Regions from separate parts of the Bacillus sp. LQ16 genome, predicted to be linked through region 2. Evidence: riboswitches for the same ligand, from Rfam matches in the RefSeq annotation. Region 2 holds a riboswitch; the other holds the start of a gene.

Region 1 (12,084 bases), 1.1 Mb from region 2:
CATCGATCTGATTAGTATAGGGGAATATCAATCTATGTTTGATTTCTTTTATACTAAGGAGGATGAGGTACATGGAACTAACACTTATTTGTGTTGGAGAAGAAAGTAAGGTAAATAGTTTAAGAGATCTAGTTGCATTTCAACATGAGTTAGTTATTTTTACAGCAAATGAAGAGGTAGCGGCTGAAGTTAGGAATTGTGGGTTTGATTGGACTTATAGTTGTAGTAAGGAGCAGGATTTTACTAGTATTTGTGAGTGTATTAAGAAGGTCATTTTACTAGGGGATGAGCTTCCAATCGTTAGTTTCTTCACAGAACACATTCGTTTTTCTTTTCAAGCACCTATTACTGTTGTTACAAGGAATAAACGATATCCAGCGAGGCTCTATGAAACAATTGGAGCTAAGTTTGTCGTGTTTACAAATTGTGATAATATTTCTTTTTTATTTTTTGAATAGGGCGGGGGAAGAAATGATGAAGGTACTATTACTTGGAGATATAGCAAATCGTTGGGCAGTATCGGTAGAGCGAGTTCAAGAATTGGTCCAGATTGATCCCCTTTTTCCAGGGCCATATATTATATTACCATCAAAAGATGCTTTGTATTTAGAGATGGATATTACCGAGTATGAGCAGCTACATGCAGAATTGACACAAGTTTATATTCGTGGGAGAAATTTACGTGCATTTTTACGAGGAGAATAAAGGTTGAATAAAAAAGAGCGAATGCTGAGTGCAACAAGCTATGCACTTCATGTCATTCGCTCTTTTTATTTCATATTTAAAAGGCCATTTTTAAGAAAAGAAAAGAGAAATAAAGAAAATAGATGAAATAACAGTAATAATCTTCAATGTAAGCGTTTAAATGAATGTAAATATTATTATTTTCAGTAATTTACCCCTTTACAAGTGAAATATAGAGGAGTATATTTACTCTCATAAATCATTCATAAAATTTCCAAAAAAACCTAAAATCGCTGAGTTCCAGAAATGGAGCGGGGGAACCAATTTTGTGCATCGTCACTTGGGGTGAATCTTTCAGTTTTGAAAGTAGGGCTACTCTTTAGGCCCGAATCCGACAGCTAACCTCGTAAGCGTTTAGAGAGGAGGTTTACTTTTTGTTGTTCATTTTTTGAACACTGAGTAGAGCTCAGTGTTCTTTTTTAATATTTAAATGGTAAATTTTAACAAAAGAAGAGAGGGATAGTTATGTTAGATGTTGTAATGGTCGGGATTTTTATTTTATTAGTTGCATCGATGGCAAGTCTTGCAAGTTGGTCAGATAAAGTTGTGAAAGAAGGAAAGCAATCATGATGATTGTCTTATCGGTTATTGTCGCAGCAATTACAGTGTATTTAGTGTATGCATTATTAAATCCAGAGAAGTTTTAATTAGGGGGAATTATTCATTATGATTTGGGTTGCAGTCATTATTACAATGCTCTTGTTTATTTTAGTAGCAAAGCCAACGGGGATTTATTTAGAAAAAGCTTTTCAAGGTAGCAAAACGTTAGATAAAGTATTCGGGCCTTTTGAAAAACTTATTTTTAAAATTACGGGTGTAAAAGCATACAATCAAACGTGGAAACAGTACGCATTATCATTAGTTTTATTAAATGGATTTATGATCGTTGTCGTATACTTCATTTTCAGATTACAAGGTGTGCTGCCACTAAATCCAGCGCATATTGAAGGGATGGAGCCTACGCTCGCTTTTAATACAGCAATTAGTTTTATGGCTGATACAAACTTACAGCATTATAGCGGTGAAAATGGTTTATCTTATTTATCACAATTAATCGGAATTACATTTTTAATGTTTGCGGCACCAGCAACGACATTAGCGCTCGTTATGGCTTTTATAAGAGGACTTGCTGGAAAAGAACTTGGTAACTTTTTCGTTGATTTTACGAGAGCGTTAACGAGAGTGTTTCTTCCTATCGCATTTATTGCGGCACTAGTTTTTGTCGCACTTGGCGTACCACAAACGTTAGATGGGGCGGTTACAGCACAAACGATTGAAGGTGCAAAGCAAAGTATTTTACGTGGACCTGTTGCATCATTCGTTTCCATTAAGGAACTTGGAAATAACGGCGGTGGATTTTTCGGAGCAAACTCTACGCATCCTTTCGAAAATCCAGGACAAATGAGTAATATTTTGCAAATGATGCTTATGATGTTATTACCAACAGCACTTCCATTTACGTACGGACGAATGGTCGGAAATAAAAAACAAGGCCGCATCCTTTTCGTGTCACTATTTATGGTATTTTTACTAGGGTTTATAACGATTACGACATCTGAACTAAACGGGAACCCGGCATTAAATGGAATGGGTATCGAACATGTACAAGGAAGTACAGAAGGGAAAGAAGTACGATTTGGAACAGTATTTTCTTCACTATACGCAACAGTAACGACAGCTGCTGAAACAGGCGCTGTTAATACGATGCATGATACGTTAACACCAATTGGTGGTCTAGTTCCCCTCGTAAATATGATGTTAAATACAGTGTATGGCGGAGTTGGAGCAGGCTTTGTAAACATTATTATGTATGCAATTATCGCGGTGTTTATATCTGGGTTAATGGTTGGACGGACACCAGAGTTTTTAGGTAAAAAGATTGAAGGTAAGGAAATGAAATTAATCGCAGTCACGATTTTATTTCATCCATTGCTCATTTTAGGATTTTCGGCATTAGCTCTTTCAACAAATTTAGGAACGGATGCTATTTCTCATTCCGGTTTCCACGGTTTAACACAAGTTGTATATGAATATACATCGTCAGCTGCGAATAACGGATCTGGATTTGAAGGATTAGGAGATAATACACCGTTTTGGAATATTACGACTGGTTTAGTTATGTTTTTAGGACGCTACTTCAGTTTAATTACGATGCTAGCTGTGGCAGCTTCGTTGAAAGAAAAAACGGTAGTGCCAGAAACAGTTGGAACGTTCCGTACAGATAATAGTTTATTTGGTGGCATCTTCATCGGAACGATTGTAATTGTCGGTGCATTAACATTTTTCCCGATGTTAGTACTCGGACCAATTGCAGAATTTCTTACATTGAAGTAATGGAGGGTAAATGATGAGACCGGTAGTAGTAAAAGAAAAACAATTAAATAAGTCACAAATACATGCTGTAGAAGATGAGGTTAGACAAGCGAAAACGATGGATCGTGATATCGTAACACATGCGATGAAGCAATCCATTGCGAAATTGAATCCGAAAGTTATGATAAAGAATCCGATTATGTTCGTTGTGGAAATTGGGTTTATCATTACGTTCATTTTATCTTTTCTTCCAAGCAGTTCTAGTAGTATACCAGGATGGTTTAATATAACAGTTTCTCTCATTCTATTATTTACAGTTTTATTTGCGAATTTTGCAGAAGCATTAGCAGAAGGTCGCGGTAAAGCACAAGCCGATTCTTTAAAACAGTCGAAGAAAGATGTGTTTGCAAATGTTGTAAAAGAAAATGGAGACATTGTCCAAGTTTCAGCAACTGATCTTAGAAAAGGTGATGTTGTTATCGTAAAACAAGGAGAAATGATTCCGAATGATGGTGAAGTAATCAAAGGATTAGCGTCTGTAGATGAATCTGCAATTACAGGAGAATCAGCTCCTGTAATAAAAGAAGCGGGTGGTGATTTTTGTTCCGTAACAGGTGGAACGATGGTGGTAAGTGATGAAATTACAATTGTTATTACGAGTAATCCTGGTGAATCATTTATCGACAAAATGATTTCTTTAGTAGAAGGAGCTGCTCGTCAAAAAACGCCGAATGAGATTGCTTTAAATACAGTATTAATGAGCTTAACTCTTATCTTCTTGATCGTCGTTGTGACGTTGCCGATTTTTACAAATTATTTAGGTTTTCAAATTGATACAGCTGTACTCGTAGCATTGTTAGTATGTTTAATTCCAACGACAATTGGTGGTTTGCTATCAGCGATTGGTATTGCTGGGATGGACCGGGTGACAAAATTTAACGTGTTAGCGATGTCAGGGAAAGCAGTAGAAGCTGCGGGCGATATTAATACAATTATTTTAGATAAAACAGGTACAATTACTTTTGGAAACCGAATGGCTCATACATTATTACCTGTAGGAAATGAAACGATTGAGCAAGTTGGAAAGTGGGCTGCTATTAGTTCTGTTTTAGATGAAACACCAGAAGGTCGATCTGTTATCGAGTATGTGCAGGGAAAATCTATATCATATAATAGAGAACTTGCAGAACAAGGTGAGTTTGTTCCGTTTAAAGCAGAAACGAGAATGAGTGGTGTTGATTTACAAGACGGAACGAAAGTGAGAAAAGGTGCTGTCGGTGCTGTTATTGAATGGGTTGGGTCACAAGGTGGAACAATTCCGAAAGATGTAAATCAAAAAGCAGACTTAATTTCAAAAGAGGGCGGAACACCACTTGTAGTTGCAGTAGATAATCGTATTTACGGTTTAATTTATTTAAAGGATACAGTAAAACCGGGTATGCGTGAGCGTTTTGAACAGTTGCGCCAAATGGGGATTAAAACGGTTATGTGTACAGGTGATAATCCGTTAACAGCAGCAACGATTGCAAAAGAAGCAGGAGTAGATGAATTCGTTGCCGAGTGTAAACCAGAAGATAAAATTGCGGTTATTAAAGCAGAGCAAGATAAAGGGAAACTTGTAGCGATGACAGGTGATGGTACAAATGATGCTCCGGCATTAGCACAGGCTGACGTTGGATTAGCGATGAATAGTGGTACGACAGCTGCGAAAGAAGCAGCGAACATGATTGATTTAGACTCGAATCCGACGAAAATTATTGAGGTTGTAGGAATTGGTAAGCAATTGTTAATGACCCGAGGTGCGTTAACGACGTTTAGTATTGCGAATGATATAGCGAAATATTTTGCGATTATTCCAGCGATGTTTACACTTGCGATTCCGCAAATGGAAGCATTGAACATTATGAAATTAACATCACCACTGTCAGCGATTTTATCAGCATTAATATTTAACGCTGTTATTATTCCATTACTCATTCCGTTAGCGATGAAAGGTATTGCATATAAACCGATGAGTTCTAATGCATTGCTTAGCCGAAACTTACTTATTTATGGGCTTGGCGGAGTTATCGTTCCGTTCATTGGAATTAAAGTAATTGATATAATTGTCGGCTTGTTCATATAAGGAAGAGGGGAAAAAGATGGAAAAGAAACAAAGTATACTATCACCAATTATCCGTATTACTTTTACATTTCTAGTGTTGTGTGGACTTGTATACCCACTTATTGTTACTGGTATTGCACAAGCAGTGATGAAGGATAATGCGGATGGAAGTCTAATATATAATGATAAAAATGAAGTGATTGGTTCTAAATTAATCGGGCAAAACTTCACGGATCCACGTTATTTTCAAGGGCGTGTTTCTAGTATTGAATATAAGGCAGAAGCATCTGGTTCAAATAACTATGCACCATCTAATCCAGATTTAGAGAAACGAGTAGAGAAAAGTATTGAAGAGTGGAAGAAACAAAATCCGAGCGTTCCAGTTACAGAAGTACCGATTGATTTAGTGACAAATTCAGGTTCAGGGCTTGATCCTGACATTAGTCCGAAGGCAGCTTCTGTGCAGGTGGATCGCATATCGAAATTAACGAATATTCCGAAAGAAAAACTTAATCAATTGATTAAAGATCAAACAGAAGGTGCTGCGCTTGGTTTATTTGGAGAAGATCGAGTGAACGTCTTAAAGCTAAATTTGGCATTACAGGAATTAATGAAATAGTAACAGTGCTACCTCAATCTAACGGATTGAGGTAGCGTTGTTTCGAATGAAAGGTAGTGTTTATTTTGTATGCAGATGATTATGAACCGAAGTTTCAAAGGCGAACGCCAGAGGAATATTTAGAATATATTCGTCAGCAAAATCGCGGAAAGTTAAAGCTATATGTAGGAGCAGCTCCAGGCGTAGGAAAAAGTTATAAAATGCTCTTTGATGCAAGGGAAATGAAAAAAGATGGAATTGATATTGTAATTGGTTTAATTGAAACGCATGGAAGAAAAGAGACGGAAGAAGCAATTGCTGATTTAGAAAAAGTTCCTTTGAAAGAAATACAGTATAAAGGAAAGGTATTTTATGAGCTTGATGTGGAAGGAATAAAAAAACGCGCGCCGCAAGTAGTCGTAGTGGATGAACTTGCGCATAGTAATGTTCCTGGTTCTAAGCATAAAAAACGTTATATGGATGTGCAGGAATTGTTAGAGGCTGGTATATCGGTATTATCAGCTTTTAATATTCAACATTTAGAAAGTGTTCATGATATTGTAGCTCAAATTACGAATGTAAAAGTAAGAGAACGAATTCCAGATTTTATTTTACAAAAAGCAAATGAAATTCAGCTCGTTGATGCAACGCCCGAGGTATTAAGGAAGAGACTAATAGACGGAAAGATATATAAAGAAGAAAAAATTCAGCAAAGTTTACAAAATTTCTTTACGCTTAATAATTTAGGGGCACTTAGGGAATTATCACTTCGCGAGGTTGCCGATGATATGGACGAGAAAATTAGCCAAACAGTAATAGAACCAATTGGCGTAAAAGAAAAAATTCTTGTTTGTGTACAATACAGTTCAACAGCGGAGAAATTAATAAGACGGGGATGGCGCATGGCTGATCGGTTAAACGCTGAATTGTACGTATTAAACGTTGAGAGGGAAAATATAGATTCTATTTCAGCTGGAAAAAAGCAGACGATTGAAGAGTGGAAGTTACTAACAAATCAATTTGATGCAAGTTTTGTATTAGAAGAAGCAAGAGGGAGAAAGCCAGCAGATGTTATTATTGAAGTGGCAAAAAGATTACAGGTGACGCAAATTTTACTTGGACAATCGGCAAGAACAAGGTGGGAAGAAATACGAAAAGGCTCTATTGTAAATGAAATTATGAGACAAACAAAGTATATTGATATTCATATTGTTGCGGATCAAAGAGGATAAATAGAGCCGACCTTTTTGGGGGCTCTATTTTGCTTTTTGTACAGAATGAAAACTTAGCATTTTCATTGCATATAAGATTACAAGTAAAAACATAATTGCGCCTAGGAAGAAAATCCAAAAGTAATTTTGGTTAAATAAAAGAAATCCACCTATAAGTGGCCCTGTGCTCATACCAAGATAGCGGATGAAGTTGTACATACCGATAGCTGTTGCACGTTCTTGCACGAATTCTTCTGTTAATAAAGTAGTGTGAGTTGGCATAGAAAGTCCCATACTAAAACCGTACAAAGATGTAACGATAATGATGAATGGGATATTGATGCTATATGTGAAAGAGAATAAAACGACACATATAATATTGAAGAAACTCGTAATAAATAAAGCTTGCTTTGTTGTGAGGCGTTTTTGCAAAAACTTGTAGCAAAAACTTCCTAGCATGATAGAAAGAGACATTGGTACAAACATAAGACCAATTTCACTTGCAGCTAGATGAAATGAATTTGCTAAAATGCTCGGTAAAAAAACGAGAAAGCAAAAGTAAATACAAAATTGAATGAAGCCAATAAGAGTAATAGAAAATCCAGTTTTATTTTTTAAGATAAGAGAGTAATTCTTTTGTGCTTTAGACTGCTTAATTACATTTGGCTTTGTTTCTGGAAGTAGTGAAATGTTTATAATTAATAAGATAATGCCAAGTGTAGATAAAAAGAGGAATACAGATAAGTGACCATTTATACTGCCAAGATAACCACCTATGAGTGGAGCCATTGCAGGCGCGAGGGCAAGTAACATTTGGTATAGGCTCATCGCTTCTCCGCGTTCTTTTCCTTCAAATAAATCGCCGATAATCGTTGCTGAAACTACAGGTATAGCCGCTATTCCTATAGCTTGAACAGCTCTAAAAAAGAGAAATAAATAAATGTTTGCCGAAAAGGCACATCCGATTGAACCAATTGTACTAATGACTAAACTAGGGATAAGGACAGATTTTCTCCCTTTTGTATCAATTAAAGGTCCATATACGAGCTGCATAATTGCAAGAACGAATGTGAAAAGTGAAACTGTTACATTTACAAGATAAAGAGAAGTGTGAAAAGAATTTTGAATCATCGGTAAGATAGGTGTGTAAATATTTTGAGCGAAGGAACCGAGTAAGGCACTAATACAGACAACATATAAAATGAAAGTTAGTTTAGATTTTTTCATCTTGTTAACCTCCTTGTATTTTAGTTTCCTCGGAAACTAAATTTATTTTAACATGATTTTCTCACTTGTAAAGATGAAAAAGTAATTTTAAAATGGTATATAGTTAAATTGTTTCTTTGGAAACTTAGGAGGCGAACGGATTGAAGCATACAACGAAGCAAATGGAAATACTGTCGGACATTCGTACACTTTTGCATAAAAAAGAAGAACATTTAAAACGACAAAACGAGAAGTTTCTTTATGAGACAGGTGTAAGTAGTATGTCTTTATCTGAGTTACATGTAATCGAATGTATCGGAAAAAATGGTTTGATGAATGTAACGGCAATTACGACAGAAATGGGCATGACGAAGGGAGCAATCTCTAAAATTTGTACGAAGTTGTTTCAAAAGCAATTCGTTGAGAAGATGCAAATGTTAGATAATCAAAAAGAAATCTTCTTCAGCTTAACGGAAAGCGGAAATGAAATATATAAAGCTCATGAAAAATTGCATAAGCAAGCTGAAGAAAAGTGGTTGTTACTTTTAGATGGATATAGGAAAGAAGAGCAAGACTTTATTCAAAGGTTTATAAAGGATGTCTCCGATCATTTGGAAATATAATCGGAAGAAAAAACTCCTTTTTCTCAAGTCTTTTAAATATAATTTCTGAAAGAACTCATATATAATAGAAAAAGATACTTAACATGGTGAATAATTAAAGAGTCAATATATATAGAGGAGAGAGTAACATGCTTGAAAATACGGGGTTAGTATTAGAAGGCGGCGGTATGCGTGGTGTATATACGGGTGGGATATTAGAATACTTTATGGAACAAGATTTATATTTTCCATATGTAATCGGTGTATCAGCTGGTGCTTGTCATGCAGCGTCGTATCTTTCCAGACAAAGAAATAGAAATAAAACGGTCAATATTGATTATGCATCACATCCGAAATATTTGTCGTATAAAAACTTATGGAGAAAACGTCAGCTATTTGATATGGATTTCATTTTTCATGAAATTCCAGAAAAGCATGTTCCGTTTGATTTTGAAACATACTTTAATAGCCCAGAACGTTTCCTTGTAGGAACGACGGATTGTGAAACAGGACAATCTGTTTATTTTGAGAAAGAAGGAACGAATGATGATGCACTAAATCTATTACAAGCGTCTAGTTCATTGCCTTTCATTGCACCAGTAGTAAATTATCGTGGTAAGCAGTTATTAGATGGCGGGATTTCTGATCCAATTCCAGTTCGTAAAGCACAGGAAGATGGATTTAAAAAATCAGTCGTTATTTTAACGAGAAATCATGGTTACGCGAAGAAAAAATCAAAATTCGGATGGATTGCAGGAAAAGCTTATAAAAAATATCCGAATCTTGTTAACACGATGTTGAATCGTTATGAAGTGTATAATGAAACACTTCACTATATTGAAAAAGAAGAGCAAGCTGGTAATTTATTTGTTATTCGCCCAGAAGTGCCGCTTCAAGTAGATCGTATGGAAAAAGATACAGCAAAACTACAAAATTTATACGAGCAAGGCTATGAAGATGCAAAGAGACAATTTGCAGATTTGCAGGCGTTTTTGCAAAAATAATAATTAGGCTGTGGAGATGGAGTTCTCTGCAGTCTTTTTATTATTGGTTTCAATACCGAATGTTGGTTATACACGTTTTTAGATTATGGTATAATATGGATAAAAGTATGTGGAGAGGTGATACATATGGAAAATGTATATAAAGGGCTTAGACATACTGGATTTATCATGATGCTTATTTTTGGGGGTGTATTTTTACTTCGCTGGTTTATTCATGATGAAATGTTATTAGATCAACTTATTGGTTTTAGTGTGGGCATAGTAATGGTTATTTCATCAGTTTTCATTCAAAAGTATAGTAAAGAATTACAGGTGAATGAGAAATATTAATAATTTTTAACTGCTGTTATCTTTTTCATAGTTTAGTAATCGTGGAGGCTTTCGGGTGATTGTTGCAAAGGGAAAAGAGAGCATCGAATTCGATGCTCTCTTTTTATTTACGCTTCTTTTTAATAAATGAAAAGGCTAAGGCTGTAATTAAAATGCTGCCTTTAATAATATCTTGTGCATAATAAGGAACGTTCATCATTGTGAGTCCATTTAATATAATTCCAATTAATACCGAGCCGAGGAATGTTCCGACTATATTTGGTTTCTTGGCACCGAACATTGCGTAACCGATATAGGCAGCTGCGACTGCATCCATTAATAATGGAGCACCAGCTGAAACTTGTCCTGTTCCAACGCGGCTGCATAGAATAATGCCGCCAATAGAAGCTAGTAAACCACTAATCATATAAGCATATACACGGTAACGATCAGTAGGAATACCGGCTAATCTAGCAGCTTCTCGATTCCCACCAGTCATATAAAAGAAACGACCGTACGTTGTTTTTTCTAAAAATAGATGTGCAATTAAAACGACAGTAAGCATGATAATGACAGGGACTGGAATTCCTAAGACGGAACCTTGACCGATAAATAAAAAGGATGGAATAAAATGTCCTGTTGCACCGGACATTCCTTCATAAATTGAGGATCCTTTTGAAAATGTTAAGTGTAGTCCATTAACGATATACATGATACTTAATGTAGCTAGTAAATCGGGTAGTTTAATTCGGATAACGAGTAGTGCATTTAATAATCCAACTAATAATCCGCAAAGAATAGGAACAAGGAGTGTAACTAATAGTTCTTGTCGATATAAAACGAGACAAGAAGCAGCTGCAATTGTTGCTAAACTAGCGGTAGAGCCGACTGATAAATCAAATCCATCTACAATCAATGTAAAGGTAACGCCGATTGCAAGTAACGTTACGATGGAAATAGAACGTAAAATATCACTAATATTGTTATATGTTAAAAAAGAATCATTGACGATAGAGAAAAAAATTGTAACACCTATAATAATAGCAATTGTACTAAATTGATAAAAAAGATGAGTAGGTAAATATAGTTTCTTAGTTTTCGTTTTATGAACGAGATTCAATGGAATAGCTCCCTTCAGATAAATGTAAAAGCTGTTCAGGAGATAGTTCGCTTGGTAAGTATTCACCTACAAATTCTCCGTTTGCCAGTATAAGAATGCGATCAGCGATATGCAACGCTTCATCTTGTTCTCCTGTGAAATAAATTACGGAACTTCCGTTTTCTGTAATGTTGCGAATGAATTGAAAAATGTCTTGTTTCGCAGCGATGTCTACACCTTTAGTTGGCTCGTCTAAAAGAAATAGATTAGGTTTGAATCCACTCCACTTTGCAATTGAGACTTTTTGTTGGTTTCCACCGCTAAGTGAATGAATAAGTGCCTTTGGGTCATTTGGTGAAATACCGAAAGAAGAAATTGCTGTAGTAGCATCATTTAATTCGGTTTGTTTTCGTTTCCAACCTGATTGATGTAAATTTGTGTGACTTATAATATCTTCCGAAAGAAATACGCCTTGTTTTCTTCTTTCTTCTGGTACAAGTGCGATTTTCGCTTTAATCGCATCTCGTGGTGTTTTAATCGTTAGTTTTTGACCGTCTATTTCTGCGTGATAAGTATGAAGAGCACCAAATAACGTTTCAGCAAGTGTTGTTTTTCCACTTCCAATTAATCCGTATATCACAACAGTTTCTCCTTTTCGTATTGTAAGAGAAAGGGGAGAATGACCTTCGTGTAATAGAAGCTCTTGTACTTTAAATAGTTCCTCGCTCCCGGTTTTTGGTGCGGTATTAATAGGAAGTGTAAGTTGTTTTCCAGTCATTGCTTCCACAATTTGTTGATCTGTAATCGTTGTAATGGTTTCAGAAAGGGCAACTTGACCGTTATGTAATACAGTTACATCATCCGCGAAATTTCGAATCTCTGATAAACGATGAG
Region 2 (18,198 bases):
CATGATGTAGATGTTATCGTCACTGAACAGGGGTATGCTGACTTAAGAGGGCTCGCGCCAAGAGAAAGAGTGGAACTTATTATTGAGAATTGCGCACATCCAATGTATCGTGATCAACTACGTGCTTATTACGAAGAAGCAAAAACAAGAGGTGGACAAACTCCTCATATTTTAGAAAAAGCTTTTTCTTGGCATACGAATTATGCTAAAAATGGAACAATGCTTGAAGCGGTAGTAGAAACTGTATAGGTTTGTATTGTACGAAATAGTAAAACGAATGAGTGAGTTTGAAGATTAAATTTTAGAAAAAGAGAACGCCAACTTTTAGGGATGGCGTTCTTTTTCTTTAAAAAATTTGTTGAAAATCGTACTGATTATAATAAAGAATTATAAAAGTAAGCTCTAATTTATGAAAATAAAAGGTTTTTTGAAGTGCTTTCCGAATCAATTTAGTAGTTTACATATCGAAAGTGAGGAGAAAGAATCATGAAGATAAGAGAAGCGTTATTAAGTGAAGCAAATGAATTAAGTGAACTCGCACTACAATCAAAAGCAACGTGGAATTATAGTGAAGAATTCATACTTGCTTGTAAGGAAGATTTAACAATTACAGAAGAATACATAAAAAATAATTTTGTATATGTTTTAGAAAACGATAATGCGAAGATTGGTTTTTTCTCATTTTTACGTAATGATAAAGCTCTCGATTTCTTGTACATTCATCCTGATTACAAAGGAAAAGGTTACGGGAAAATACTTTGGGAGTATGTAATAGAAAAAGCAAATGAACTAGGATTAAAAAGTTTTACAATTGATAGTGATCCGAATGCAAAAGGATATTACTTGAAAATGGGAGCACAGTTAATAGGAGAGACACCATCAACTGTCTTTAAGGGTCGTGTACTGCCTCTTTTGAAATATGATGTGTAAAACTATTAATAGTAGGGGAAGATTAGAATGGATGATGTAAAGGAAAAAAGAATATATGAAGCACTAATAAAATCGTGGTCAATTGAAACAAGTTCAAAGTGGACAATTGAAAATCCAGCAAAGGGACAATGTGGTGTTACAGCTCTTGTCGTTCAAGACATATACGGAGGAGAAATTAAAAAGACAAAAGTAAGAGAGGTATGGCACTTTTATAACTTTATAGATGGGCAGAGATTTGATTTTACAGAGACTCAATTCAATGGAAAATTGAATTATATGGATGAAAAGTCAAATCGGGAAGAAGCATTTGCAGATACAAATGAAAAGCAATATAACATTTTGAAGGAAAAAATAACGAAAGAATTCAAATTATCTTTTGACTCTTAATCTTTAATAAGTTACTATAATGGTGGTAACTTATTAAAGGGAACTTCATAGAGTTGAAAGGGGAAATACTTTTGAAAACAACTTATGTAAACGCTACAATCGTAACGATGAATGAACAAAACGAAGTGATAGAAAATGGATATATCATTGTAGAAAATGATCAAATTATAGATGTAAAGAGCGGAGAATTCGCTAATGATTTTGAAGTAGATGAAGTAATTGACATGAAAGGAAAGTGGGTTTTACCAGGGCTTGTAAACACACATACACACGTTGTAATGAGTCTCTTAAGAGGTATTGGCGATGATATGTTATTACAACCATGGCTGGAGACGAGAATTTGGCCACTTGAAAGTCAGTTTACTCCAGAGCTTGCGGTTGCTAGTACGGAATTAGGATTACTTGAAATGGTGAAAAGTGGTACAACATCATTTTCTGACATGTTTAATCCAATTGGAGTAGATCAAGATGCAATTATGGAAACGGTATCAAGGAGTGGAATGCGAGCTGCTGTTTCAAGAACTTTATTTAGCTTCGGAACGAAAGACGATGAAAAGAAAGCAATTGAAGAAGCTGAGAAATATGTGAAGCGTTACTATAAAGAAAGTGGCATGTTAACTACGATGGTTGCACCGCATAGTCCATATACATGTTCTACAGAACTGTTAGAAGAATGCGCACGTATTGCAGTAGAAAATCAAACGATGGTCCATATTCATCTTTCGGAAACAGAGCGTGAAGTACGTGATATTGAAGCACAGTACGGAAAACGTCCAGTAGAATATGCAGCAAGTTGCGGGTTGTTTAAACGCCCAACAGTTATTGCACACGGTGTAGTATTAAATGAAAATGAGCGTGCATTTTTAGCAGAACATGATGTTCGAGTAGCACATAACCCAAATAGTAATTTAAAACTAGGTTCTGGTATAGCGAATGTAAAAGCGATGCTAGAAGCAGGAATAAAAGTAGGAATTGCAACAGATAGTGTTGCGTCTAACAATAATTTAGACATGTTTGAAGAACTGCGTATAGCAACTTTATTGCAAAAAGGTATACACCAAGATGCAACAGCATTACCAGTTGAAACAGCTCTTTCTCTTGCGACAAAAGGAGCTGCGGAAGTCATTGGGATGAAACAAACAGGGTCACTAGAAGCTGGTAAGTGTGCTGATTTTATTACGATTGACCCGTCTAATAAGCCGCATCTACAACCAGCGGATGAAGTGTTATCACACCTTGTATATGCTGCGAGTGGAAAAGATATAAGCGATGTAATTATTAACGGAAAACGTGTCGTTTGGAATGGTGAATGTAAAACGTTAGATGAAGAGCGTATTATATTTGAAGCAAGTCGTTATAAACGAGGTTTACAAAGATAACTTTTTTAGGCTGTGGAGAGAATCTTCTCCACAGCCTATTTCTAATTTGTAAACCTCACTAAATTTTTTAAAACTTTGCAACAGAAGTGATAATGCTAACACTACCCAAAAAATTAGATGTTGACGCTAGTTTTAGAGTACATTGATAGTTAGGACATGTATTTATTTTTGGTTTTTAATAAACTTATTGTATTATTGTGTATTAAATGAACTATTAAGGCGATTAAAGGTAAAGCAGCTCCAATGAGTAAAGTTACTTCACTATTAAATTTATAGTAAGTATAACTTCCAATCCATGAACCAAAGGCTCCTCCCAAAAAGAAAATAGTCATATATAATCCATTAAGTCTGTTTCTTATCTCGGGATTCAAACCAAAGATAATTTTTTGACCTAATAATAAATTTCCTGCTACACCAATATCAATGCAGATACCTGAGATAAGAATTAAAATTATGCTAAATAGTGAATGATCTTGAACAAAGAATAATAGTACGATCGATAATAGTACGAGTGCCAATGATACATTAGTCATTGTAAAAATATAACCTTTATCTGCTATTTTACCAATAGTAGGAGTTAATAAAGCTCCAGCAATTGCAACAAAGCCAAATAATGCAATTTCATTATTTGAAAAATGTAATGGCTCTGATCTTAATAAAATTGGAATAGCTGTCCAATAAAGGCTAAATGCAGCAAATAAACATGCGTGATAAAAAGCTCTTTGTTGTAAAGGAGAAGTATTTATTAGTAGCTTTACCATAGAAGTTACTAAATTTGGATATGTCATGTTACTAGTTGAGATAACTTCATAGTTGGGTAAAAATTTTAGAATTAACAGTAATACGGTAACTAGGGTTATTAATGAAAAAAGAAATACCATTCTCCAGCTAAACCACTCTGTTATTCCGATAGATAATGGGCGAGCAATCATAATCCCAATCAATAAACCACTCATCACTTTACCCACATATTTACCTGCCTCTTCAATTGGCACGATTCTCATTGTTAGTGGAACTAACATTTGAGCTGCACAGGCCCCAATGCCAATTATAGTTGTTAATAGTAAAAAAATAATTCCGTTTGTCGAAATTAGCGTACCAATTAATGAAAAAATAGTTAACCCGATAAGAATTCCTATTATTTTCTTACTTTTCAATAAATCAGCCATCGGTACGATAAAAAATAACCCCAATCCATACCCAATTTGTGTCAAAGTAGTGAGCAATCCAGATAAATCAGAAGAAATGTTCAGATCTTTTGCAATGAATTGTACAATTGGTTGTGCATAATAAATATTTGCAGCAAGTGAACCACAACTAATTGCTAAAATAAATATTAGAAAATTTGTCTTTTTAGTCAATTTTATCATTCCTTTCTTTTTGGAACGTTCATTCCGAAATCATTAAAAAAGAAAGACTATAGGTCTGCAATAGTCTTATCTACTAGATGATAGGCTGAATTTTTCTCTTTTTTATATTTAGACATTACATTCAAACTATGATTTAAACTTAATAAAGAATATGCAACTAATTCAGTATCAACCTCTTGTGAAATTTCTCCTTTCTTTTTTCCTTCTTCGATAACTTGCTTAAATACTTTTTCAAGTTCATTAAAATCATTTATGAGTATTTCTTCTATGGCAGGGTCAATTTGTCCAATAAGCAGTGAAGAATTAGTTATCATACAACCTTTTGGAATTTCACCTGAATAACATTTTTCAATATGTTGATAAAAAAAGGATTTAAGTGATGCTTTTGTGTTTATACCACTAAAAAGTAAATTTCTCTTTTGAGAGCCATAATTTTTATAATGTTCCAAAACTAGTTTAAATAGTGCATCCTTATCTCCAAAGCTATCGTAGAGAGTAGATCGACTTATACCCATCGTTTCAATAAGATCTGATATATATGTAGCATCATAACCTTTTTCCCAGAATAAATGCATAGCTTTATTTAAAGCGTGTTCTTTGTTAAAACTAATACTTCTACCCAATTTATAACACCTCCATTCATGTAACTTAGTATAAATATTCCGGAACGATAAGTCCAGAATATTCGTCTTAATTTCCGAAAGTTTCGTAAAATATCCGTAAATGTTAATTTGGTATTGTGGTATTTAGATGCTATAAAATAGAAAGTATGTATTGAAGCGACAATTAAATTCGATTTTATTGAGGAAAAGTTAAGCTCCTATTGGTTTATATGTTTTTTTCGTTAAAAATCGAAAAGATTCCAAGGTAATCCATATCCTTTTAAAAGGATAGTTTTTTTCTTGAACGAATAAATATTCAAAAGAATGTCGCATCTTTCTGTTAGTATTTCTGCTATAATATATTACGCTTTATAATATTTTATATTTAAGGAGAACAACTCATGAAGCGAAAAAAGAGCCATTTAATGGTAATGGCACTTGTTACATCTTTATTATTAACAGCTTGTAATAATAAAGCGGATAAAAGTGACATAGAGGTTAAAAAACAAGTGTTAAATGTAACAGTATCAGAAGAAATTCCTTCTCTGGACACTGTGAAAACAACAGATGGTACATCAGCACACATTATGCAGAATATATTTGAAGGGTTATATGTATTAAACGATCAAGATCAGCCTACTCCAGCCATAGCAAAATCGTTTAAAAGAAGTGAAGATGGTAAGAAATATACATTTGACTTGCGTAAAGATGCAAAATGGTCAAATGGGGATAATGTAACAGCAAATGATTTTATATTTGCTTGGAAACGTGCAATTAACCCTGAAACAGCCTCTCAATATGCGTCCATGCTCTTTTATGTAAAAAATGCGAAAGAGATCAATAAGGGAACAATGCCTCTTGATGCACTTGGGGTTAAAGCGATAAATAATTATACGTTAGAAGTTGAACTCGAACAGTCAATTCCGTATTTTTTACAGTTGTTAGCACTACCTATATACTTACCACAGCATGAATCATTTTTGAAAGAACAAGGAAACAATTATGCATTGGAACCTAGTAATCTCATATATAACGGTCCATTTGTATTAGAAAAATGGAAGCATGAACAAGAGTTTCAATTAAAGAAGAATGCTACATATTGGGATCGAAAGAAAGTGAAATTAGACGAAATAAACTTTCATATCGTAAAGGATACAATGACAGCTGTAAATTTATATGAAGCCGGAGATTTAGATCGAGTACCTATTAATTCGCAAGTTGTAGACAAGTATAAAGGGAATAAGGAATTACATATGTCGAGTGATCCTGGAATTGCTATGCTTCGTTTTAATGAAAAAAATAACGCGTTAGCAAATAAAAAGGTGCGTCAATCTATTTCATTAGCGTTAAATAAAGATGATTTCGTTGCTCACTTTATTAATAACGGAGCAAAACCTGCAAGTGGACTTGTACCAGTTGGTCATGTAAATGAAGTGACTGGTAAAGATTTTAGAAAAGAAAATGGAGATATTTCCTCATATGATTTGCAAAATGCGAAAAAACTTTGGGAAGAAGCGAAAAAAGAGCTTGGGGTAGAACAAGTAAACCTAGAGTTCTTAACGTTCGAACAAGATAACGCAATACGTATGGCAGAATATATAAAAGGTGATTTAGAGAAGAATTTGCAAGGGTTAATGATACAAATTAAACAACAGCCATTTAAGCAAAAATTACAGTTAGAACAAATAGGTGATTACGATATAACTATGGCAAATTGGGGACCTGACTATAAAGACCCAATTAGTTATTTAGAGTTATTTACGACAGGGAATCCGAATAATAAAATGAATTATTCTAATGTTCGTTACGATGAATTAATAAAGAAAGCGAAAACGGATTTTGTACTAGATACGGAAAAACGATGGGAAGCGTTGCGAGAAGCTGAGCAGGTATTATTAGAAGATGCAGCTGTGGCACCGCTTTATCATATTGGCTCAGCGTATGTACAAAAGGATTATGTAAAAGGGATTGAAAAACATCAATTTGGTGGTATTTATACTTATAAGAATGCTTATATTGCTAATGAATAAATACAAAAAACCTTACTTTTTAAAAGTAAGGTTTTTTACACATAAATTCTATTAAACTGATTTTAATAAAGCGTAAAAATTCGTATCATATGGGATATCATCTTGATACATATAATTTTTTAGAACACCTTCTTTTTCAAAGCCTAATTTTAATAGTACTTTATTGGAAGCTTCATTTTCAAGAAATACAATTGCCCCGATCCGCTTTAAATGAATCGTATGGAAACCGTATGATATAACCTCAGAAACAGCTTCAGTCGCATATCCTTTTCCCCAGTGTTCAGGCAAAAAGGCATAACTTATATTGGCTCGTTTATGCTCAGAAGACCAATCGTGAAAACCAATGGTACCGATGAGTTCTTTCTTGTCTTTTAATTCGATTCCCCATTTTATACCGCTTCTTGCATTGTAGCTCAACTTAAAGTTATGAATGATTTGTTTCACTTGATCAACATCTTGTAACGGTTTTTGGCCATAATAGCGCAGTACATTAGTATTAGAAAAGCATTGTAGTATACGTGGTGCATCTTTTTCGGTAAGTTCTCTTAAAATGAGTCTTTCAGTTTTTAATAAAGGAAACATATTTTCGCTCCTTTTCACATGAAAATAGAATGTATTTGTTATTATATAATTTAATCTGAAAATAAAGATTATTCAAGGTATAAGGGTAGATTTGATTTATGATAAACTTAGATGTGGAATATATTTCAAAAAAGAGGTTTGGAAATGGAAAAAAATTCGATATTAATTGTAGATGACGATAAAGATATTATTCAATTTATTAATGTGAATTTAAAACAAGAAGGTTTTAAAGTTTTTAGTGCTCATAACGGAGAAGAGGCTTTAGAAATAATAAATAATAACAGTATTCAACTTGCTATTTTGGATATTATGATGCCTCAAATGGATGGTATAGAACTTTGTAGAAGGATTAGAGAGAAACATAGTTTACCAATTATGTTTTTAAGCGCGAAATCATCGGATGTAGATAAGGTAATTGGATTTAGTACTGGGGCAGATGATTATATTGTGAAGCCGTTCAGTACAATTGAATTTATAGCAAGAGTGAAAGCCCAATTAAGAAGGTATACATATTTCAATCAAAATGCTCCCCAAGTAATGGAAAAGAAAATAAATATTAGAGGTTTAGAAATAGATGAAGTGTCGAGAACAGTAATGTTATATGGAGAAAGAATCAATCTTACGAAAACTGAATATGATATTTTACACTTAATGGCAGCTGCAAGGAATCGTGTGTTCACAATTGAAGAAATATATGAGAGCGTTTGGAACGAAAGAGCCTATGAAAGTAATAATACAGTAATGGTTCATATTGCAAGATTGAGAAATAAAATTGAAGAGAATCCAAAAGAACCGAAGTTTATACAAAATGTTTGGGGAGTCGGATATAAAATTGAAGATTAAATCATTACAAGGCATTAGAGCTAAGTTTTTTATCGCATTCATATGTAGCATCTTGTTAGCGACTGTAAGTATAATAGTGTTTCAAATTTTGGTTGGAAATATATATAGTCAGGTTAATGTTTTAGAGGAAAAATATTCATTTTTATATTTTATAGTTTTTTTGATTTTTACTACAACATACTTTGCATTAATGACAAAAACACTGATGAAAAGGTTGTCTCAAATTAACAAGAACGTGAAGGAAATAAGTGACGGTAATTTTGAAATACATATACCTATTTTGAAAAATGACGAGATTGGTGAACTAGCGGCAAATGTTAATAGAATGGCGAAAAGCTTAAAAGAGTCTATTGAAAATGAAAAAAAATCACAGGAAATGAAAAATGAAATGATTAGTAATATTTCTCATGACTTACGAACGCCAGTAACATCTTTAATCGGTTATGCAGACCTGTTAGGAAATAAACTTCATTCGAATGGAGAAGAATGTGAACAGTATGTAAGTATATTAAAGCGAAAAAGTTATGAATTAAAAAATCAAGTAGATGATTTATTAGAATACTGTCAAATAAATTATAGAGAGATTGAATTACATAAAGATGAAGTAGATATGAAAGCATTAATTGAACAAATCATGATTGACTTTGTACCACAATTAGATGATGCCAATATGAGCTTTTATATTAAAAGTGATGAAGTGCTACATGTAGAAGTTGATGTGACACTTATAGTGAGACTATTTGAAAATGTAATAGGTAATAGTATTATGTACGGGAGAGATGGAAAGGAAATTGCAATTGAAATTTTCAATAAAACAATGAATGTTGAAGTAGAAATTAAAAATTTTGGACAATGCATTCCGAAAGAGGACCTTCCTTACATTTTTGAGAAGTTTTATCGTAGTGAAAAATCACGTAGTTCTCATACGGGCGGGAAAGGAATAGGACTTGCAATTTCAAAAAGTATAGCCGATCTCCATCAAGGGGATATCACTGTACGTAGTAACGATAAAGAAACAGTTTTTACTGTGAAATTACCGCAGTATAAAAAAGTAAGAAAGTCGTAAGTATTTCTTTTATATGTCGTAATTTTTACTTTGTATCATTGAGAAAAAGGATATGAGAGTAGGGATGCGACATGTGGAAGAAATTTTTATTAGTAATTATAGTTTCTTTTTTAATTATAAGTTGGATCTTAGTTTATGTAGCTAATGGTGTTACATCAGTTTTTGTTTGGTGGAGTATTCAGGCTTTTAGTTTTATTTCAGTTTTCCTCTTGATAGGATCAGTAATAATATTTTTTTGGAAAGGCATTTTTAGAAAGCGGATAGATAGAACGCTATTTTTAATCATTCTGTTTTCTATCATTGGAGCTTGGCCTGTCGGTTGGTTTGCTAATATAGGTAGAATTGCTTATCCAGCAGATATACAATCTATGAGTCCTAAAGCAGTAGTTCGTTTTCCTTTGAATGAGCGAGCATTAATAGGTTGGGGTGGTGATCGGTTAGAAATGAACTATCACGTTATAAAACCAAATGAAAGGTGGGCATATGATATTCTCATTCCACCTGCTGAAGTGAAAAGTAGTAAGTTAGAGGATTACGGAATATATGGAGCGAAAGTAATGGCACCAGCTTCTGGGACGGTTGTATCAATTAATAATAATGAACAAGATTTAGTTCCGGGATCGGATAATTTTCAGTCAATGGCTGGGAATCATATTTATTTACGACTAGATGAAACGGGCACATTTTTAATTCTTGCCCATTTAAAGAAAGGATCAATTAATGTGAGAGAAGGACAACATGTAAATGAAGGAGAGTTTCTTGCTCAAGTCGGTAACTCAGGAAGTTCAAGTGAGCCGCATTTACATATTCATCATCAAAGGCAAGATCCGTCCAAGGTAAGTATGTTTTTTGCGGAAGGCTTGCCACTTTACTTTCGAACTGAAAATGGTGTCATGATGCCGGAAAGAGGGGCATACATAAGTGGTAACTAGAAGAAAATCATTTCATCCAAAAAGGGTATTCCAAATAAAAATTGGAATACCCTTTTTTCATTACCCTACAAATGTTTGATACAGTAAGAAGATATTTAAAACGATAACGAGAGCAGCAATTATCCATGCGATAAATGTTGTTATACGGTGGTTAACGAGTGCACCCATAATCTTTTTATTACTTGTAAACATAATAAGTGGTACAAGTGCAAATGCAATACCGAATGATAAGACAACTTGACTCATAACTAGAGCGTAAGTTGGATTTACACCTAAAGCAATAATAACTAGTGGTGGAATCATTGTAATAAATCGGCGTAAATATAACGGAATATGCATGCGAATGAAACCTTGCATAATAATATCACCCGACATTGTACCGACAGAAGAGCTAGATAGTCCTGCTGATAAAAGTCCAATCCCAAATAATGCAGCCGATACAGGACCTACTAAGTTGGTAAATTGAGTGTAAGCAACATCTAAATCTTCAACATGCATACCATTTTTAAAAAATAGTGCAGCTGCAACAATTAACATACTCGCATTAATTGCTCCAGCGATAACCATTGCAATAATAATATCGATAAATTCGAAACGAAAAATCTTTTTCTTTTGTTCGTCAGTTGTTCCGATCACGCGGCGTTGTGTTAATGCAGAATGCAAGTATATTGCATGCGGCATAACTGTCGCACCTAAAATCCCTGCTGCAAGTAATATACTGTCCACACCTTGGAATTTTGGAATAAATAGTCCTGAAAGAAGGGGACTTAATTCTGGTTTTGCATAAAAAACTTGAATCCCAAAAGCGATTACTACAATGAAAATCATTCCTGTAATAATAGCTTCTAGTGGACGAAATCCTCTACGTTGAAATTCAAGGATAATAAATGATCCGGCTGCTGTAATTAAAGCGGCAGGTAGCATCGGGATTCCAAATAGTAAGTAAAGCCCCAATGCAGCTCCAATAAATTCCGCTAAATCTGTAGCCATAATAACTAGTTCACCTTGTATCCATAAGCCGATAGACACAGGCTTTGGAAAGTTTTCACGAGCTATTTCGGGTAAATTGTTTCCTGTAGCAATTCCTAATTTAGCCGATAAAGTTTGGATTAATACAGCCATTAAGTTAGAAGCGAGTATAACCCATAATAGTAAATATCCATATTGTGAACCAGCTGCGATATTTGTAGCAAAGTTGCCAGGATCAATATAAGCAACGGACGCGATAAAAGCGGGTCCTAAAAATGGTAACAGTCTTTTCCAGCCTTTTGTTTCTCCACTTAAAGCTAAGTGAGCTGATTGTACAGTTGTACTTTCAGAAGGGAGATGTTTATCTTTTGTTATATCTTTATTCATAGTAGTTTTCCCCTTTAAAATGTTAACTTGATGAAATTATTGTATTTATTCTTACTCATTATTTCAATACATTTAAATATGTTATGTGATAATTTCATTTGAACACGAAAGTTTCCTTAATGCAAATTATATGCCTTTATGCAATGGATGGTGTGATAATGTAAAATGAATTGGGAGTTTATGGTGTGGTGACATGGGGAAACATAGTGAATTAAAGGGCTGTTTTTGAAATTTATGTGAACATAAAGCTGATAATACAGCATATTAATTGATGGAATTGCAATTGTATGATATATAATATATTGGGATTACAACATAACCATAGTGTTATGATGTGTAATCTTGTTTTTTATTTTTGTTAACTGACAGAAAATAGTATAAAGAAAAGAAAATGGGATTCATTTTCTTATTATATATGTTTTGATATGAACGTTAACTTATACATGATTTTAAAAATTAGATAGGTGGTAGAAATACATTGGCAACTACAAAACCATACAGAGTATTACTATATTACATGTACACAACAATTGAAAACCCAGAAGAATTTGCTGCAGAGCATTTAGAATTTTGTAATTCACTTGAATTAAAAGGAAGAATTCTTGTAGCAAAAGAAGGTATTAACGGAACTTGTTCTGGAACTGTAGAGCAAACAGAGAAATACATGGAAGCAATGAATAATGATCCACGTTTTGATGGTATCGTATTTAAAATAGATGAAGAAGAAGGGCATGCATTCAAGAAAATGCACGTACGTCCTCGTCCAGAATTAGTTACACTTCGTCTAGAAGATGACATTAACCCACACGAAATAACTGGGAAGTATTTAGAGCCAAAAGATTTTTATGAGGCAATGAAACAAGAAGATACAGTTATCATTGATGCACGAAATGATTATGAGTTTGATTTAGGACACTTCAAAGGTGCGATTAAACCTGATATCGAATCATTCCGTGAATTACCAGATTGGATTAGAGAAAACAAAGAAACACTTGAAGGTAAAAAGATTTTAACTTACTGTACAGGTGGAATTCGTTGTGAGAAATTCTCTGGTTGGTTAGTTCGTGAAGGTTTTGAAGATGTAAGTCAGCTTCACGGCGGAATTGTAACGTACGGAAAAGATCCAGAAGTACAAGGTGAGCTTTGGGATGGACAATGTTACGTGTTTGATGAGCGTATCGCTGTTCCAGTAAACCAAAAAGAACATGTTATCGTTGGTAAAGATCACTTTACAGGTGAACCATGTGAGCGCTATGTAAACTGTTCAAATCCAGAATGTAATAAGAAAATTTTATGTTCTGAAGAAAACGAAGCGAAATATTTACGTGCATGTTCTCATGAATGTCGTGTAAGTCCACGTAACCGCTACGTAATACAACATGAATTAACGGAAGAGCAAGTAGCTACTGCATTAGAGAAAATCGAAGCTGGGAAGTAAGCTGAATTCGTATAATAAAAAAGGGTATTCCAAGTTTTAATTTGGAGTACCCTTTTTTTATTATCCAGTCCTGTCATTCGTCGTTTTTTGTCGGTAAGTCGATATATTTAAAAATCGCTGATAAAAATTTCACTTACTGCAGCACACCAAGAATTTGAAAATAACCTTCTTTAGTTTTTATCCTCTTTCTCTTTAACGGCAGAAAGTACCGTTTGTTTTACCCAAGCTTTTCTTTGTTTATGCTGTAGACCCCATTGATATAAACTTTGGGCTCCTAAAATAAGTGAAATGACAATGCCGCTAATCGCAATTAATAGAGCGAAAAATTCAAGAGGGGACGATATTTTGTTTGAATCGGTGTTTCTTAAAAGGTCAATCATAGTAAACCCTAACATTTGGCCCACTACAGAGTAGAGCGTTAAAATTAATAATAAAAGGCTATCTTTTTTAGAGGCGACATTTTCTTGATATTTAAACAAACTATCAAGATTTTGTTTCGCGTTCGAGTATAGAACCTCAATATTAAAAAGTTTTCTTAAGCGGAAGAAAATATCTTCACTTTGTGATTGGGATACTAATTCTAAAGAAAAATAATTAGCAGTGAACGAATTGATCGAATAAATTAATTTCTCTATTTCATTAGTATCTTGTTCAATGTTTAGCTCAGCATAGGCGTTTGCCATTTTTAATAAAACAATTTTATGAAATAGGTTTAATAATAAAGCGTAATAAAATTCTCCGAACATTTGACTAGCAAGTTTAGAGATTTCGCGTTCGCCTTCATTTGTTACACATGTAAAAATATGTTCTTCCATTATGAAATAACGATTTGGAGCCCATCTCTGATAAGCGTGTTTTTTTAAATAGTCATGAATGTAAGGAAGGTTATTTGCGCTTACATATGGTTTACCATCACTTGTTAATCCGGAAAGACTGGAAGTACGATAAACATCCACTTCATTAAGTTCCATACCTTCTTTTAGTGACAATAGAGTTTGAACGTACATTCTTTGGTCTTCAAAGAAAGGGAAGGTTTGAAAGTATGAACTTCTTAATCTCTTCTTTTCAAAGAAATCAGTTACGCCATGAAATAAATAACCAAAAATGAATTTTTCAACTTGGGAATACTTTTTTCCGTTACATTCAATACAAATAGACTCATTTGTATCAGTTTTAGTTTCAAGTACACGGAAGCGAGCAGCGAATTCGATTGCTTCAGATAAAGTCATGTTTGGAGCAGTGTTTACTTCTGTTCGAATTGTTAAGAAGCCAAGTTCATAAGGACAAAGTGTGACATCAATAGAGTGTATCTTGAATGGAATTGAAATAAGGTTTGTTGTTAAATGTCCAGTTAAGTTAAGGTCCTTTGAATAACGTTGCAAGCCCTTTTGATGCTCTGAATGAGGAAAGAGAATTTTATTTGTAAATGAAAGATAGTATGCTTCCATATTTTGATGTGAAACTTTAAACTCCCCATAATATGTATTTTCATCATCGAGATGATCGAGCCGAAAAGGACGAAAATCGTTTTTTTGTAAGAAAGGGAACATATTTTGTTCATATCCAGCTTTAAACGAAAACGGGAATATAAATTGGAATATAGCTGTTGCTACACCTTTTTCCTCAATTGCTTGTATTGCCTCCATCTACATTGTGTCCTTTCCATATATGCTATAGAAACAACATGCCCAAATTTATTTGAAAATAACCACTCTTTTATACTCAATTGAGAGTGAAAATTCAGCTTATTTAGTAGGGAACATGTATAATGTTATGTATACTAAAAGTTATAAAATTGTATTTTGAAAAGGGGGATGCTGTATGCGGATTTTAGTATTAGGCGCTGGTGGAGTCGGAGGATTTTTTGGTGGCAGATTAGTCGAGAAGGGAGAAGATGTCACGTTTCTTGTTCGTAGTAAACGGAAAAAACAATTAGAGGAAAGAGGACTTGTAATCCGAAGTGTTAACGGGGATTTTTCCTTCCGACCGAAATTAATAACGAAAGAAGAGCGAACTTCTCCATTTGATGTCATTTTATTTTCAACAAAAGCGTATCACTTAAACGAGGCAATTCAAGATTTGAAGCCGTTTGTTGGCGAAAATACTGTAATCATTCCATTGTTAAATGGTATCGCTCATTTATCGCTATTACAAAAAGAATTCGGCGAAGAAAAAGTAATTGGCGGTTTATGCTTTATCGAGACGACGTTAAACGATCAAGGAGAAATTGTACAAACTAGCGCTGCCAACAGACTTGTGTTTGGAGAAATTAAGTCTCAAAATTCAGAGAGAGTAAAGCATATTTCTAAAGCATTTTCAGGTACGAAATCTAGTTTTGTTTTAAGTGAAAATATTACGCAAGATATGTGGCATAAATATTTATTTATTACTGTAATGTCAGGTGTGACAACGTTAATGCGTGCACCAATTGGACCAATCCGTGAAAGTGAAGGCGGCCGTGATTTTATCCGTAATGTGTTTGAGGAATCTGTACAAATCATGAGAGTATTAGGAGCTCCAGTAAAGGCTAATATTGCCCAGGAACATATGAAAACGATTGATAAAATTTCGTATGATATGAAGTCATCAATGCAACGTGATATGGAAAAGGGTTCGTTTATTGAAGGGAAGCACTTGCAAGGATATTTACTGGATGTAGCAGAGAAATTTTCTATAGCGGCACCATTATTAGAATCTATATATCAAAATTTAAAGGTGTACGAAGAGATGACCTTTAACAAATCTGTAATAGAATTAGATGTATGAAAAAATAAAAAAGATAGCAATATATAAGTGTATTGCTATCTTTTTTATTTTTTGTATGACAAATTATTTATTTCTTTTCGTTCTATCTGTCAAATTTATTTCCTGTTCACGTTTACCATATAACTGATTAATTTCATTTGCTACTGCATCTAAATATGAATCGGAAAAAATAGGCTTCTTTTCTTTAGACATATGGGTCTCCTTTGCGGATTTTTAATATTCATTATGTATATTTCTCAGCGGATTATGCGCAATCATTTTAATTTTTTTCTTATTAAAAATTTTTGTTTACTTTTTGAAAATAAAGGAGTATTATAATTCACAGTTTCAATTTTCTAAATCGCTGAAACCGCATGGTACGGGGGACCCGTTTTTACGGATTAGTACATAATCCGATGGGGTGAATCCTTGAAAAAGGTAGGGCTACTCATAGGCCCGAATCCGACAGCTAACCTCGTAAGCGTTATATTGAGAAGGAAGGTGGAGCTTGTGCGACAAAAAAAATAATGTCTACAAGTCTATTTCGCTATGGCTTGTAGACATTTTTTGTTTTCTGAAGAAATCGTTTACTGGCTGTAACAAGCAGAAAAGTTCGTACAAAATTATTGGAGAGTGGACAGCATTGGTTTCATCTATTAAAAGATTTTTAATTGGAAGACCGTTAAAATCAACAGAGCTTGGAGAACAAAAGCTTAATAAAACGAAAGCTTTAGCTATTTTATCTTCTGATGCATTGTCATCAGTTGCTTACGGTCCAGAGCAAATTTTAATTGCTTTAGCAGGTATGGGAGCGATCGCTTATTGGTATTCCATTCCGATCGCTGTTGGGGTATTAGTATTATTGACAGCCCTTATTTTATCTTATCGTCAAATTATTTTTGCTTATCCGCATGGCGGGGGAGCGTATGTTGTATCAAAAGAAAATTTAGGGATGAATCCAGGCTTAATTGCTGGAGGATCTTTATTAGTCGACTATATTTTAACTGTTGCGGTAAGTGTATCTGCAGGTACAGATGCGCTAACATCTGCTTTTCCTAGTTTACATGCACATAATGTAATCATTGCGATTATATTTGTTATATTTATTACGATCTTAAATTTAAGAGGAGTAACGGAATCAGCTTCTGTTTTAGCATATCCTGTTTATTTATTTGTTTTAGCCCTATTTATATTAATTGGTGTAGGCATATATAATATTTTGACTGGTCACGTTTCACCAACTTTACACACGCCGATCGGAACGCCGGTTGCGGGTATTAGTTTGTTTTTACTGTTAAGAGCATTTGCATCAGGTAGTTCTGCTTTAACAGGTGTTGAAGCAATTTCAAATGCAATTCCGAACTTTAAAGATCCTGCGCCAAACAATGCTGCAAAAACATTGCTTGCAATGGGTGCATTACTTGCTGTGTTATTTTCAGGAATTGTATTTTTAGCTTATTATTACGGAGTGACGCCGAGTAAAGAAGTAACAGTTGTTTCTCAAATTGCTGAACAAACATTTGGACGTAATTTCATGTACTATTTCATACAAGGTACAACAGCTTTAATATTAATTCTCGCAGCTAATACAGGCTATTCTGCATTTCCTTTATTAGCGGTTAACCTCGCAAAAGATAAATTCATACCGAGAATGTTTACGATTAGAGGAGACCGTCTAGGTTACTCAAACGGTATTATAATACTTGGAGTTGCTTCGATTATTTTAATTGTAGCTTTCCAAGGACAAACAGAACATTTAATTCCGTTATATGCAGTAGGTGTATTTATTCCATTTACACTTTCTCAAACAGGGATGGTATTAAAGTGGCTTCGTGAAAAACCTGAAGGATGGGCTTTAAAATTAACGGTTAATTTAATTGGTGCAGTTATTAGTTTTATCGTAATGAGCATGTTCTTTTTAACTAAATTTGCACAAGTTTGGTCGATTCTTATTTTCTTACCAGTTATTATCTTCTTATTCCATCGAATTAAGAAGCATTATGATGCAGTGGGTGATCAATTAAGTTTAAAAACTTGCGAGCCTCTTATTCCAATTGAGGGGAATGTAATTGTCGTTCCTGTAGCAGGTATGACGCATGTAGTAGAAAATTCATTGAACTATGCGAAATCTCTTTCTGCAGATCAAGTTATCGCTGTATATGTTGCTTTTGACAGAGAAGAGGAAAAGAAATTTGAAGAGAAATGGAAGGTGTGGCAACCTGAAGTAAGGCTTGTTACATTACATTCTCATTATAGAAGTATTATTCAGCCGTTAACGAAGTTCATTGATACAGTGCAATATAAGGCAAGTGAATCGAATTACCGCGTTACGGTCGTTATACCACAGTTCATTCCGAAAAAAGGTTGGCATAACATTCTTCATAATCAATCCAGTTTACTCATACGTGCGTATTTACTTTATAAAAGAAATGTTGTTATTACGACAGTTCCATATCATTTAAAAAAATAAGAAGATTTTTGAAGGATAGCTTCGTGAAAATGAAGCTATCCTTTTTGTGTATATGCTATGCATAATTG

The links. A riboswitch is a leader RNA that binds a small molecule or an ion and turns the genes downstream of it on or off. The one in region 2 is predicted to bind cyclic di-AMP.
Region 1: it holds a riboswitch for cyclic di-AMP, as region 2 does, so the genes downstream of both, AC3EMB_RS04000 (SipW-dependent-type signal peptide-containing protein) here and AC3EMB_RS09505 (APC family permease) in region 2, are expected to answer to the same signal.

The regions. Positions count from the first base shown of each region.
Region 1 is NZ_CM173491.1:788,022-800,105, forward strand. Features, by position in the region: gene AC3EMB_RS03985 (hypothetical protein) at 72-458, shown strand; gene AC3EMB_RS03990 (hypothetical protein) at 472-705, shown strand; gene AC3EMB_RS03995 (hypothetical protein) at 709-831, shown strand; cyclic di-AMP (ydaO/yuaA leader) riboswitch at 966-1,111, shown strand; gene AC3EMB_RS04000 (SipW-dependent-type signal peptide-containing protein) at 1,210-1,314, shown strand; gene kdpF (K(+)-transporting ATPase subunit F) at 1,314-1,391, shown strand; gene kdpA (potassium-transporting ATPase subunit KdpA) at 1,411-3,078, shown strand; gene kdpB (potassium-transporting ATPase subunit KdpB) at 3,092-5,182, shown strand; gene kdpC (K(+)-transporting ATPase subunit C) at 5,199-5,780, shown strand; gene kdpDN (KdpD-like non-kinase potassium sensor) at 5,837-6,991, shown strand; gene AC3EMB_RS04030 (MFS transporter) at 7,016-8,197, opposite strand; gene AC3EMB_RS04035 (MarR family transcriptional regulator) at 8,338-8,799, shown strand; gene AC3EMB_RS04040 (patatin-like phospholipase family protein) at 8,928-9,782, shown strand; gene AC3EMB_RS04045 (hypothetical protein) at 9,909-10,112, shown strand; gene AC3EMB_RS04050 (ABC transporter permease) at 10,216-11,211, opposite strand; gene AC3EMB_RS04055 (sugar ABC transporter ATP-binding protein) at 11,195-12,084, opposite strand, start outside.
Region 2 is NZ_CM173491.1:1,847,572-1,865,769, forward strand. Features, by position in the region: gene scpC (succinyl-CoA:acetate CoA-transferase ScpC) at 1-249, shown strand, start outside; gene AC3EMB_RS09430 (GNAT family N-acetyltransferase) at 487-930, shown strand; gene AC3EMB_RS09435 (YunG family protein) at 958-1,317, shown strand; gene AC3EMB_RS09440 (bifunctional S-methyl-5'-thioadenosine deaminase/S-adenosylhomocysteine deaminase) at 1,371-2,696, shown strand; gene AC3EMB_RS09445 (MFS transporter) at 2,846-4,066, opposite strand; gene AC3EMB_RS09450 (TetR/AcrR family transcriptional regulator) at 4,114-4,689, opposite strand; gene AC3EMB_RS09455 (peptide ABC transporter substrate-binding protein) at 5,070-6,698, shown strand; gene AC3EMB_RS09460 (GNAT family N-acetyltransferase) at 6,750-7,280, opposite strand; gene AC3EMB_RS09465 (response regulator transcription factor) at 7,425-8,123, shown strand; gene AC3EMB_RS09470 (sensor histidine kinase) at 8,089-9,189, shown strand; gene AC3EMB_RS09475 (M23 family metallopeptidase) at 9,261-10,121, shown strand; gene AC3EMB_RS09480 (Nramp family divalent metal transporter) at 10,182-11,477, opposite strand; gene trhO (oxygen-dependent tRNA uridine(34) hydroxylase TrhO) at 11,956-12,915, shown strand; gene AC3EMB_RS09490 (hypothetical protein) at 13,086-14,561, opposite strand; gene panE (2-dehydropantoate 2-reductase) at 14,737-15,681, shown strand; gene AC3EMB_RS09500 (hypothetical protein) at 15,745-15,873, opposite strand; cyclic di-AMP (ydaO/yuaA leader) riboswitch at 16,013-16,159, shown strand; gene AC3EMB_RS09505 (APC family permease) at 16,304-18,130, shown strand.